2 regions of the Rathayibacter tritici genome follow, and region 2 is predicted to be linked to the other one. Evidence: predicted binding sites of a transcription regulator. Region 2 holds the regulator's gene; the other holds the start of a gene.

Region 1 (4,412 bases), 590 kb from region 2:
GGTCACGCTCTCGTCCGGGTGGTGGCTGACGCCGCCCTTGCAGCGGAGGAAGAGCATCGCGTAGTCGGTGAGATCGGCGACCGCCATCGCGTCGTGCCCGGCCTTGGAGAACAGCACCATTGGCTCCGCGTCCCCGGTCGCTCGGATGCCCGCGCGCACGACGTCCTGGAGCCGCGGGGAAGCAACGACCGCGGGGGCCGAGTGGGTCTGCTCCACCGTGAGCGCGAGGCGGCGGCGCGAGGCCGACTCCGACATCGCGTGCTCGATTGCGTCCCACGCCGCGTCGCGCTGTGCGTCGGTCTCGGCGCGCAGGTCGAGGGTGAAGTCGACTCGGCCGGGGATGACGTTGACCGCGCCGGGGAAGGTCTCGAGCCGGCCGACCGTCGCGATCACGCCCTGCTCGCGCGCGATCCGTTCCACCGCGAGCACCGCCTCCGCCGCTCCGGTCAGCGCGTCACGGCGGCGGTCGAGCGGGACTCCGCCCGCGTGCCCGGCCGTGCCGGTGAGAGTGAGCGAGAAGCGACGCGCCCCCGCAATGGAGGAGACGACGGCCAGAGCGCGGTCTGCTTCCTCGAGGTATGGTCCCTGCTCGATGTGGGCCTCGAGGTAGGCGAGCACGTCCTGCGCGTCGCGCGCGGCGGTGTGGATGCGGGAGGGGTCGAGCCCGAAGTCGCGGAACGCCTCGACGAGCGTGGTCCCGTCGGCGTCCTCGAGCTCCCACCAGCGCTCGTCCCAGGTGCCGGCGAGTGCGCGGGAGCCCAGGAGCGCCGTGCCGAAGCGGGTGCCCTCCTCGTCGCCGAACGCGACGACCTCGACCGCGAACGGCAGCCGCCGACCCGCCGAGTGCAGGCGCGAGACCACCGCGATCGCGAGCGTCACACCGAGGATCCCGTCGTACCGGCCGGCGTCGGGCACGGTGTCGAGGTGCGAGCCGAGCAGCAGCGCTGGGAGTCCCGGGGTCGCTCCCTCGTAACGGCCGCACTGGTTGCCGGCCGCGTCCTGCCACGTGCGCATTCCGGCCTCGGTCATCCAGCGCGCGGCCATCGCGTTCACGCGGACGTGCTCGGGCGAGAGGTAGACCCGCTCGATCCCGTCGCGGCTGGAGGAGACTGCGGCGAGCTCGTCGCAGCGGGCCATGATGGCGATGGCATCGATGGCTGTGGCGTCGCTCATGCTCGTGCCGCCCCGTACACCTCGTACGCTCCCGCAATTCCGCCGCCCACCGGCACAGCGGCGCCCGCGCGGCGCAGCACCGCCTCCAGCGCCGCCAGGGTGGTCAGTACGGCGTCGGTGCGAGCGTTGTAGCCCATCGTGCCGATGCGCCAGACCTTCCCGTGCAGTGGGCCGAAGGAGGTGCCGATCTCGATGCCGAAGTCGGTGAGCATCTCCCCCCGCACCGCGTCCCCGTTCACGCCCTGCGGGATGTGCACCGCGACCACATTGCTCATCTTGTGGGCGACGTCGCCGAACACCTCGAGGCCGAGCCCGCGCACGCCTGCGAGCATCGCCGCGCCGTGCAGCTCGTGGCGCGCGACGGCCGCGTCGATCCCCTCCTCGACGAGGAGGCGAGCGCACTCGCGGGCGCCGTAGAGCATCGTGGTCGCCTCGGTGTGGTGGTTGAGCCGACGCGGTCCCCAGTAGTCGAAGACCATTCCGAGGTCGAAGTAGTTGGAGCGGACCCGGCGCGCGCTGACCGCGTCGCCCTCGTCGCGGATCCCCGCCTCGATGCTCTTGCGCGACTCGATCACCGCGACGGCCTTCTCGGAGAAGGTGACCGGCGCCGATCCGGACGGGCCGCCCAGGCACTTCTGCAGCCCGGCCGACACCGCGTCGAGCCCCAGCTCGTCGGCCGCAAAAGCGTTGCCCGCGAGGGAGGCGGTGACGTCGGTGTAGAAGAGGGCGCCGTGCTTCTCGCAGAGCGCGCCGAGATCCTCCAGCGGCTGCGCCATCGTGGTCGAGGTGTCGCCGTGGACCACGGCGAGAACCTTCGGCTTCACGCGCGCCAGAGCCTCGGCGATCGCGGACACGGGGAAGACCTGCCCCCACTCCGCCTCGATCACGTGCACCTCGGCTCCGCACCGCTCCGCGATCTCGCGCAGGAGGTGCCCGAACCGCCCGAAGATCGGCACCAGCACGCGGTCCCCCGGCTCCAGCATCGAGACCAGCGCCGCCTCGATGCCCGCGCGGCTCGTGCCGTCGATCAGCATCGTCTTGTCGTTGCGGGTGCGGAAGACCTGCCGGTACAGCTCCTGCGTCTCGGTCATCGTCGCCGTCATGAACGGGTCGTACTGCCCGACCAGTTGAGCCGACATCGCACGCAGCACGCGCGGATCGGCGTTGATCGGGCCCGGACCCATCAGCAGACGCGGCGGCGGATCGACGGGGAGGAACGGCGCGGGCGCGGTCATGGTGCCACCTCTTCACGTGCGGGTGCGCGGGGATGCGAGCGTGCGTAGGAGAAACAGGTGTTTCAGCGTCAGAGCCTATGCGACGGACGTTTCGCCCATGTTTCCGAACCCGAGGGCGTCGGCCGCCCCTGCTCCGGCGCGATGCCTCCTCCACAGGCAGTGTCGGGGCGCGAGTTGTCCGGATCGGATGGCTTCGGGGCCCGGATGTCGGTGATCCCTGATTCAATACGAGTATGACGGATGACAGGCAGCAGGGACTCGAGGAGGTCCGCGCCCTCGGCGACCATGCGGCGCGGCTCGCCCGCTCCGCGGCTCCGCTGCACCTCGCCTCCGCCGAGGCTCTGCACGCGGCCTACACGGCAGCGCTGCGCTGCCCGGAGTCGTTCGCCCGTGGCGGCTCGCCCCGGGAATCGCGCGACCTCGTCGAACGGTCGGTCCGGGCCGAGCTCGCCGTGGCGCTGAACGTGTCCGAGCGCGTGGCCACCCGAGAGCTCGAGCACGCCCGGTTGCTGGTCGAGCACCTGCCGTGTACTCGCGCCGCCCTGGCGCAGGCACGCCTGCGGTGGGAGGCGGGTCAGCTCATCTGCGGAGTCGCTGCGACCCTGCCCGCCGCCTCTCTCGCCGCGTTCGATGAGCGCGCCGCGGGACTGGCCGCCGAGATGACCCCGACCCAGCTGCGCCGACGCCTCGCCCGGCTCCGCGATGAGCTGCACGACGTCCCCCTCGCGGATCGGCATGCCCGCGCTCGCGAGGACCGCGCCGTCTGGGTCTCGCCCGAGCACGACGGCATGGCGACACTCTGCGCGACCCTCCCCGCTCCGATCGCCCTCGGCGCGCTCGCACGGCTCGATCGAATCGCGCGGACGCTCCGCGACGGCACCGGCAGCACCGGGAGCACCGGGAGCACCGGGAGCACCGGCAGCGACCCGGGCGCCCCTGCGGAGGAGCGCACGCTCTCGCAACTGCGGGCCGACGCCCTCGCCGACCTGCTCTGCGACGGCGATGTGTCCGGCACCGCACCGGGCGAGGAGCGTCCGCGCACGTTCGCCACCGGCATCCGCGCCGAGGTGCGCCTGACCCTCGCCGCGAGCACCGCGGCCGGTCGCGATGAGGGTCCGGTCGAGCTGGACGGCTACGGATTCGTCCCCGCCGGCATCGCCCGCGACCTTCTCGGAGCAGACGCCGTGATCACGCCCGTCCTCACTCAGCCCGGCACCGGTGCGATCGTGTCCGTGGGACGCACGTACCGCCTCCCGCCCCCGCGGATGCGCCTCGCCCTACAGCTGCGGGACCGGACCTGCCGCTTTCCCGGCTGCACCCGGCCCGCCGCGAGCGCCGAGGCCGACCACACCCTCGAGTGGCGCCACGGAGGAGCCACCGCCCTGCACAACCTGGCATCGCTCTGCGTCGCGCACCATCACGTCCGTCACGGCGATCGCTGGACCTACACCCTCCATCCCGACGGTGCGGCCGACTGGACCACTCCCACGGGCCGCCGCGTGGTCACCCGGCCGCCCGATCCGCCGGATCCGCCGACGTCCACGCGTAGGCCGAGCTTCGCCGACGCCCCACCGCCGTTCTGAGTCCTCGGCCCTCAGTCCTCAACCCTCAGTCCTCGGCCCTCGCCAACCCCGCGGCCAGCTCCAGCAGCGCGAGATCCGCTCCCCGCGGACCCACGAGGCAGAGCCCCACCGGAGCGCCGTCGACACTCAGTCGCGGCACCGAGAGCGCCGGATATCCGCCGATCCCGGCCACGCAGGTCAGGCCGAGCGTCGCCGTGCGCGCCGCGTCGAGCGCCTCCGCCGAGTCATCAAGGGCCGGCGCGACCGACGACGTCGAGGGCAGGAGCAGCACCCGCCCGTCCAGCGCCGCGTCGAGCGCCTCGCGGAAGCCCGCCACCCGCGCTCGCGCACTCGCCTCTGCCTCCGCGGCCACCTGAGAGGCCGCGTCGAACCGCGCCTGCACGTCGTCGGCCACAACCCCCGGGTGCGCCGCGACCCAGGT
Region 2 (4,412 bases):
GACGACCGCCTGCACGAGCGCCTCGTCGAGGGGGACGAGCGCGTCACCGAAGCGAGAGATGCCGGCCTTGTCCCCGAGCGCCTGACGAATGGCGGAGCCGAGCACGATGCCGATGTCCTCGGCGGTGTGGTGGATGTCGATCTCGATGTCGCCGTGAGCTCGGACACGCAGGTCGGTCAGCGAGTGCTTGGCGAACGCCGTCAGCAGGTGATCGAAGAAGGGCACGCCGGTCTCGAGATCGGCCGCACCGGTGCCGTCGAGGTCGAGCGAGAGCTCGATACTCGACTCGGTGGTGGTACGGCTGAGGGAGGCGGTGCGCCCGGGTGCGGCGCTCGGGGAGATCATGGCTCCCAGTCTATTCGCGGACGATCACTGCCCCCAGGCGCGCTCTCACTCGCGCGCGAGCGCCACCGCGGGGTCGGCGGAGGGCGCGGAGAGGGAGGCGAGCGCTTCGAGGAACGCGGTCGTCTCCTCCTCGGTGCCGGCGCTCACGCGGAGGTGGCCGGGGATGCCGACATCACGGATGAGGACCCCGCGGGCGAGGAGGCCCTCGAACACGGCGGCCGGATCGTCGACTCCGCCGAAGAGGACGAAGTTGCTGCCCGTCGCCGAGGGACGGTAGCCGAGCGAGCGCAGACCCTCGATCATCCGATCGCGCTGCACGATGATCTCGCCGACCATCGCTAGCATCTCGTCGGCGTGGGCGAGGGCTGCGGTTGCCGCGGCCTGGGTGAGCGCCGAGAGGTGGTAGGGGAGGCGGACGAGGCGGAGCGCGTCGATCACGGCGGGGTCGGCGGCCAGGTAGCCGAGCCGGACGCCGGCGAAGGCGAAGGCCTTGCTCATCGTGCGAGAAACCAGCAGGCGCGGCCGCCCGGGAAGCAGGCTGAGGGCGGTGGGCGCGTCGCGGCCGGCGAATTCGGCGTAGGCCTCGTCGACCACGACTATCCCCTCCGTCGCGTCGTAGACGGCCTCGATCACGGTGAGGTCGAGTGGCGTGCCGGTGGGGTTGTTCGGCGCGCAGAGGACAACGATGTCCGGCTGGGCGCGGCGTACCTGCTCAGCGGCGAAGGCGGCTCCGACCTCGAACTCCGCCTCGCGCGGGGCCGGGATCCATGTGGTCCCGCTTCCCGAGGCGAGGATCGAGTACATCGAATAGGTGGGGGCGAAGCCCAGCAGAGAGCGTCCGGGGCCACCGAAGGCCTGGAGGACGTGCTGCAGCACCTCGTTGGAGCCATTCGCCGCCCAGACTCCGTCGGCGGTGAGGCCGTGCCCGAGATAGCCGGCAAGTGACTCGCGCAGTTCGCGGAACTCTCGATCGGGGTACCGATTGACGGTTTGCAGGGCCTCGGACACGCGGCCGACGATGTCGGCGATCACGTCGTCCGGGACCGGATGGGTGTTCTCGTTGACGTTGAGCGCCACGGGGACGACGTCCTGCGGCGCACCGTAGGGGTGCTTGCCTCGGAGATCGTCGCGGAGGGGGAGGTCGTCGAGAGTCGTCACCAGAGAATGGTAGCGAGGCGTCCGACCCGGCCTCAGTGCGCGGTGTCGTATTCGGCCGGGATCGCCAGGCGCTGGCCGGGCTCGACACCCGCGCTGGAGAGCTGGTTGAGCGAGAGGATGTCGTCGACCACATCGCGCGGGTCGGACCGGGGCGCGAGCTCCTCCGCGAGCGACCAGAGCGACTCCCCCGCGTGGACCGTGACGTACCGGAACTCGACGGCTGCCGTATCGCTCGACGCCGCCGCCCCACCGCCGTTGAGACCGAACGCGAAGGCACCGGCGACGATCGGCAGCGCACCGAGTGCGGCGACCACGGCGCGGCCCCGGCGGGTGAGGCGCAGGTGGGTGCGGATGATGCGCGCCCGGGCAGGAGCGCCCTGCTGCTCAGGAACGGACTCCAGGGCCGCGGACTGCGGCTCCGACACGGGCTGCGGCCCCGACACGGACTGAGCCGCGTGCGAGTGTGCCAGCGAGCGGGAGGTGAGCTGTGCGGTCATGAGATCGCTCCTTTCAACAGGGATTCGGGGAGGCCCTCGGCCGGGAGGGCCACCCCGAACGCCTGTACCGAACATATCTTCGAACATCCCGCGGGTCAAGCGACCCGGGCGGCCGACCCGCAGCGGAACGTGCACGCGACACACTCGAACGAATGTTCCGCACGCGGACTCCCGGCGGATACAGTTTCGAGAGCCTGGTCGTAGTACAGCAGCGACCACCGACATTCGACGGATGGTCGCGACCGGGCACGCGCGCACGCGGCGTGCGCGCCGGGATAGAGGGAGCATCGTGAGCGACGCGCGAACGGCCGGCACGTCGGCCGCCAAGACGAAGGCCGCCGCCGGTCGGCGCCGGAAGAGCCTGAGCGCGAAACAACTCGCGATCATGGACGCGATCCAGCGCTCGGTATCGAGTCGTGGTTACCCGCCGAGCATGCGCGAGATCGGCGACGCCGTCGGGCTCGCCTCACTCTCCAGCGTCACCCACCAGTTGAACCAGCTCGAGCTCAGCGGCTACCTGCGGCGCGACCCCAACCGCCCTCGCGCGCTCGAAATCCTCATCGACGTGCCCAGCTCCACGGAGGACGACGGCTCGTTCGAATCGAGTGCCACGGTCGGCGACGCGGCAATGGTCCCCCTGGTCGGCCGGATCGCGGCGGGCGTGCCGATCATGGCCGACCAGCAGATCGACGAAGTCTTCCCGCTGCCGCGACAGCTCGTCGGCAAGGGCGAGCTGTTCATGCTCAAGGTCGTCGGCGAGTCGATGATCGACGCCGCGATCTGCGACGGCGACTGGGTGGTCGTCCGCTCTCAGCGCACCGCCGAGAACGGCGAGATCGTGGCGGCGATGCTCGACGGCGAGGCCACCGTCAAGGTGCTTCGCCAGCGCGACGGTCACACCTGGCTGCTCCCGCGCAACTCCAACTTCGAGCCGATCCTGGGCGACGAGGCCGAGGTGCTCGGGAAGATCGTCGCGGTCCTCCGCTCGGTCTGAGGCGGCCGCGCAGGAGGGGCCCGGACCGGCGCGCAGCCGACCGGGCCCCTCCTGTGCGCAGAGCGCCTCCGTGTGCAGAGCGCCCGCGTGTGCCGATCGCTCAGACGGCGGCGAGCGTGGCGCGAGCCTTGGTCGCGGCCGCCACGAGCGCGCGGAGGGAGGCCAGCGTCTCGTCGTATCCGCGCGTCTTCAGCCCGCAGTCCGGGTTGATCCAGAGCTGGCGCACCGGGATCGAGTCGAGCGCGATCCGGACGAGTTCACCGAGTTCGTCGTCGCCCGGCACGCGCGGCGAGTGGATGTCCCAGACCCCGGGTCCAATCCCCCGCGCGAAACCCGAGCGCTCGATGTCGGCTACCACCTCCATCCGCGAACGCGCTGCCTCGATGCTGGTCACGTCCGCGTCGAGCAAGTCGATTGCGTCGATGACGACTCCGAACTCGGAATAACAGAGGTGCGTGTGGATCTGGGTCGCCGTCGCCGCTGCACCCGTCGCGAGCCGGAAGGCGCCGACCGACCACTCCAGATAGGCGGGTTGGGCCGCGGCCTCGAGCGGCAGGAGTTCCCGTAGCGCCGGCTCATCCACCTGCACGATGCGGATCCCGGCGCGCTCCAGGTCGGCGATCTCGTCGCGGAGTGCGAGTGCGACCTGATCGGCCGTCTCGGCGAGCGGCTGGTCGTCACGGACGAAGGACCAGGCGAGGATCGTCACCGGTCCGGTCAGCATCCCCTTCACCGGCCGGTCGGTGAGCGACTGGGTGAAGCCCGACCACTCGACCGTGATCGGCGCCGGACGCGACACATCACCCCACAGCAGCGAGGGCCGCGTGCAGCGGCTGCCGTAGGACTGCACCCAGCCGTTCTGCGTCACCGCGAAGCCGTCGAGGTGCTCGGCGAAGTACTGCACCATGTCGTTGCGCTCAGGTTCGCCGTGCACCAGCACGTCGAGGCCGAGATCCTCCTGGAGGCGCACCACCCGCTCGATCTCCTCCCGCATCCGCTCGCTGTACTGCTCGGCCGAGAGGTCGCCCCGACGAAGGGCAGCGCGAGCCGTGCGGATCTCGCGCGTCTGCGGGAACGAGCCGATCGTCGTCGTGGGCAGCAGCGGCAGGGCGAGCGCCTCGTGCTGGGCAGCGAGGCGCTCCGCGGCGGGCGCCCGGTGCCGGTCCTCGGGGCGGAGCGACGCGGCGCGGGTGCGCACGGCGCCGTCACGCACTCCCGGTGCCGTGCGGCGGTCCTCCCACGCGGTGGTCGCTGCCTCGAGCTCCGCGCTGACGGACGCCCGGCCCTCCCGCAGACCCCGCGCGAGTACGGCGACCTGCTCGACCTTCTGGTCGGCGAAGGCGAGCCACGACGCCAAACGCGGATCGAGATCCGGCTCGTCGGCGACATCGTGGGGCAGGTGGAAGAGCGAGGTGGAG

The links. The regulator LexA, encoded in region 2, represses DNA repair genes until DNA is damaged. The targets are predictions, from matches to a motif close to TCGAACANNTGTTCGA.
Positions count from the first base shown of each region.
Region 1: the regulator LexA is predicted to act here: its motif matches at 2,458-2,473, upstream of A6122_RS07950 (HNH endonuclease signature motif containing protein).

Region 1 is NZ_CP015515.1:1,743,222-1,747,633, forward strand. It holds gene A6122_RS07940 (allantoate amidohydrolase) at 1-1,173, opposite strand, end outside; gene A6122_RS07945 (pyridoxal-phosphate-dependent aminotransferase family protein) at 1,170-2,408, opposite strand; gene A6122_RS07950 (HNH endonuclease signature motif containing protein) at 2,642-3,991, shown strand; gene A6122_RS07955 (amidase family protein) at 4,017-4,412, opposite strand, start outside.
Region 2 is NZ_CP015515.1:1,157,872-1,162,283, reverse strand. It holds gene hisB (imidazoleglycerol-phosphate dehydratase HisB) at 1-345, opposite strand, end outside; gene A6122_RS05220 (histidinol-phosphate transaminase) at 391-1,506, opposite strand; gene A6122_RS05215 (LysM peptidoglycan-binding domain-containing protein) at 1,536-2,000, opposite strand; gene lexA (transcriptional repressor LexA) at 2,290-2,994, shown strand; gene metE (5-methyltetrahydropteroyltriglutamate--homocysteine S-methyltransferase) at 3,095-4,412, opposite strand, start outside.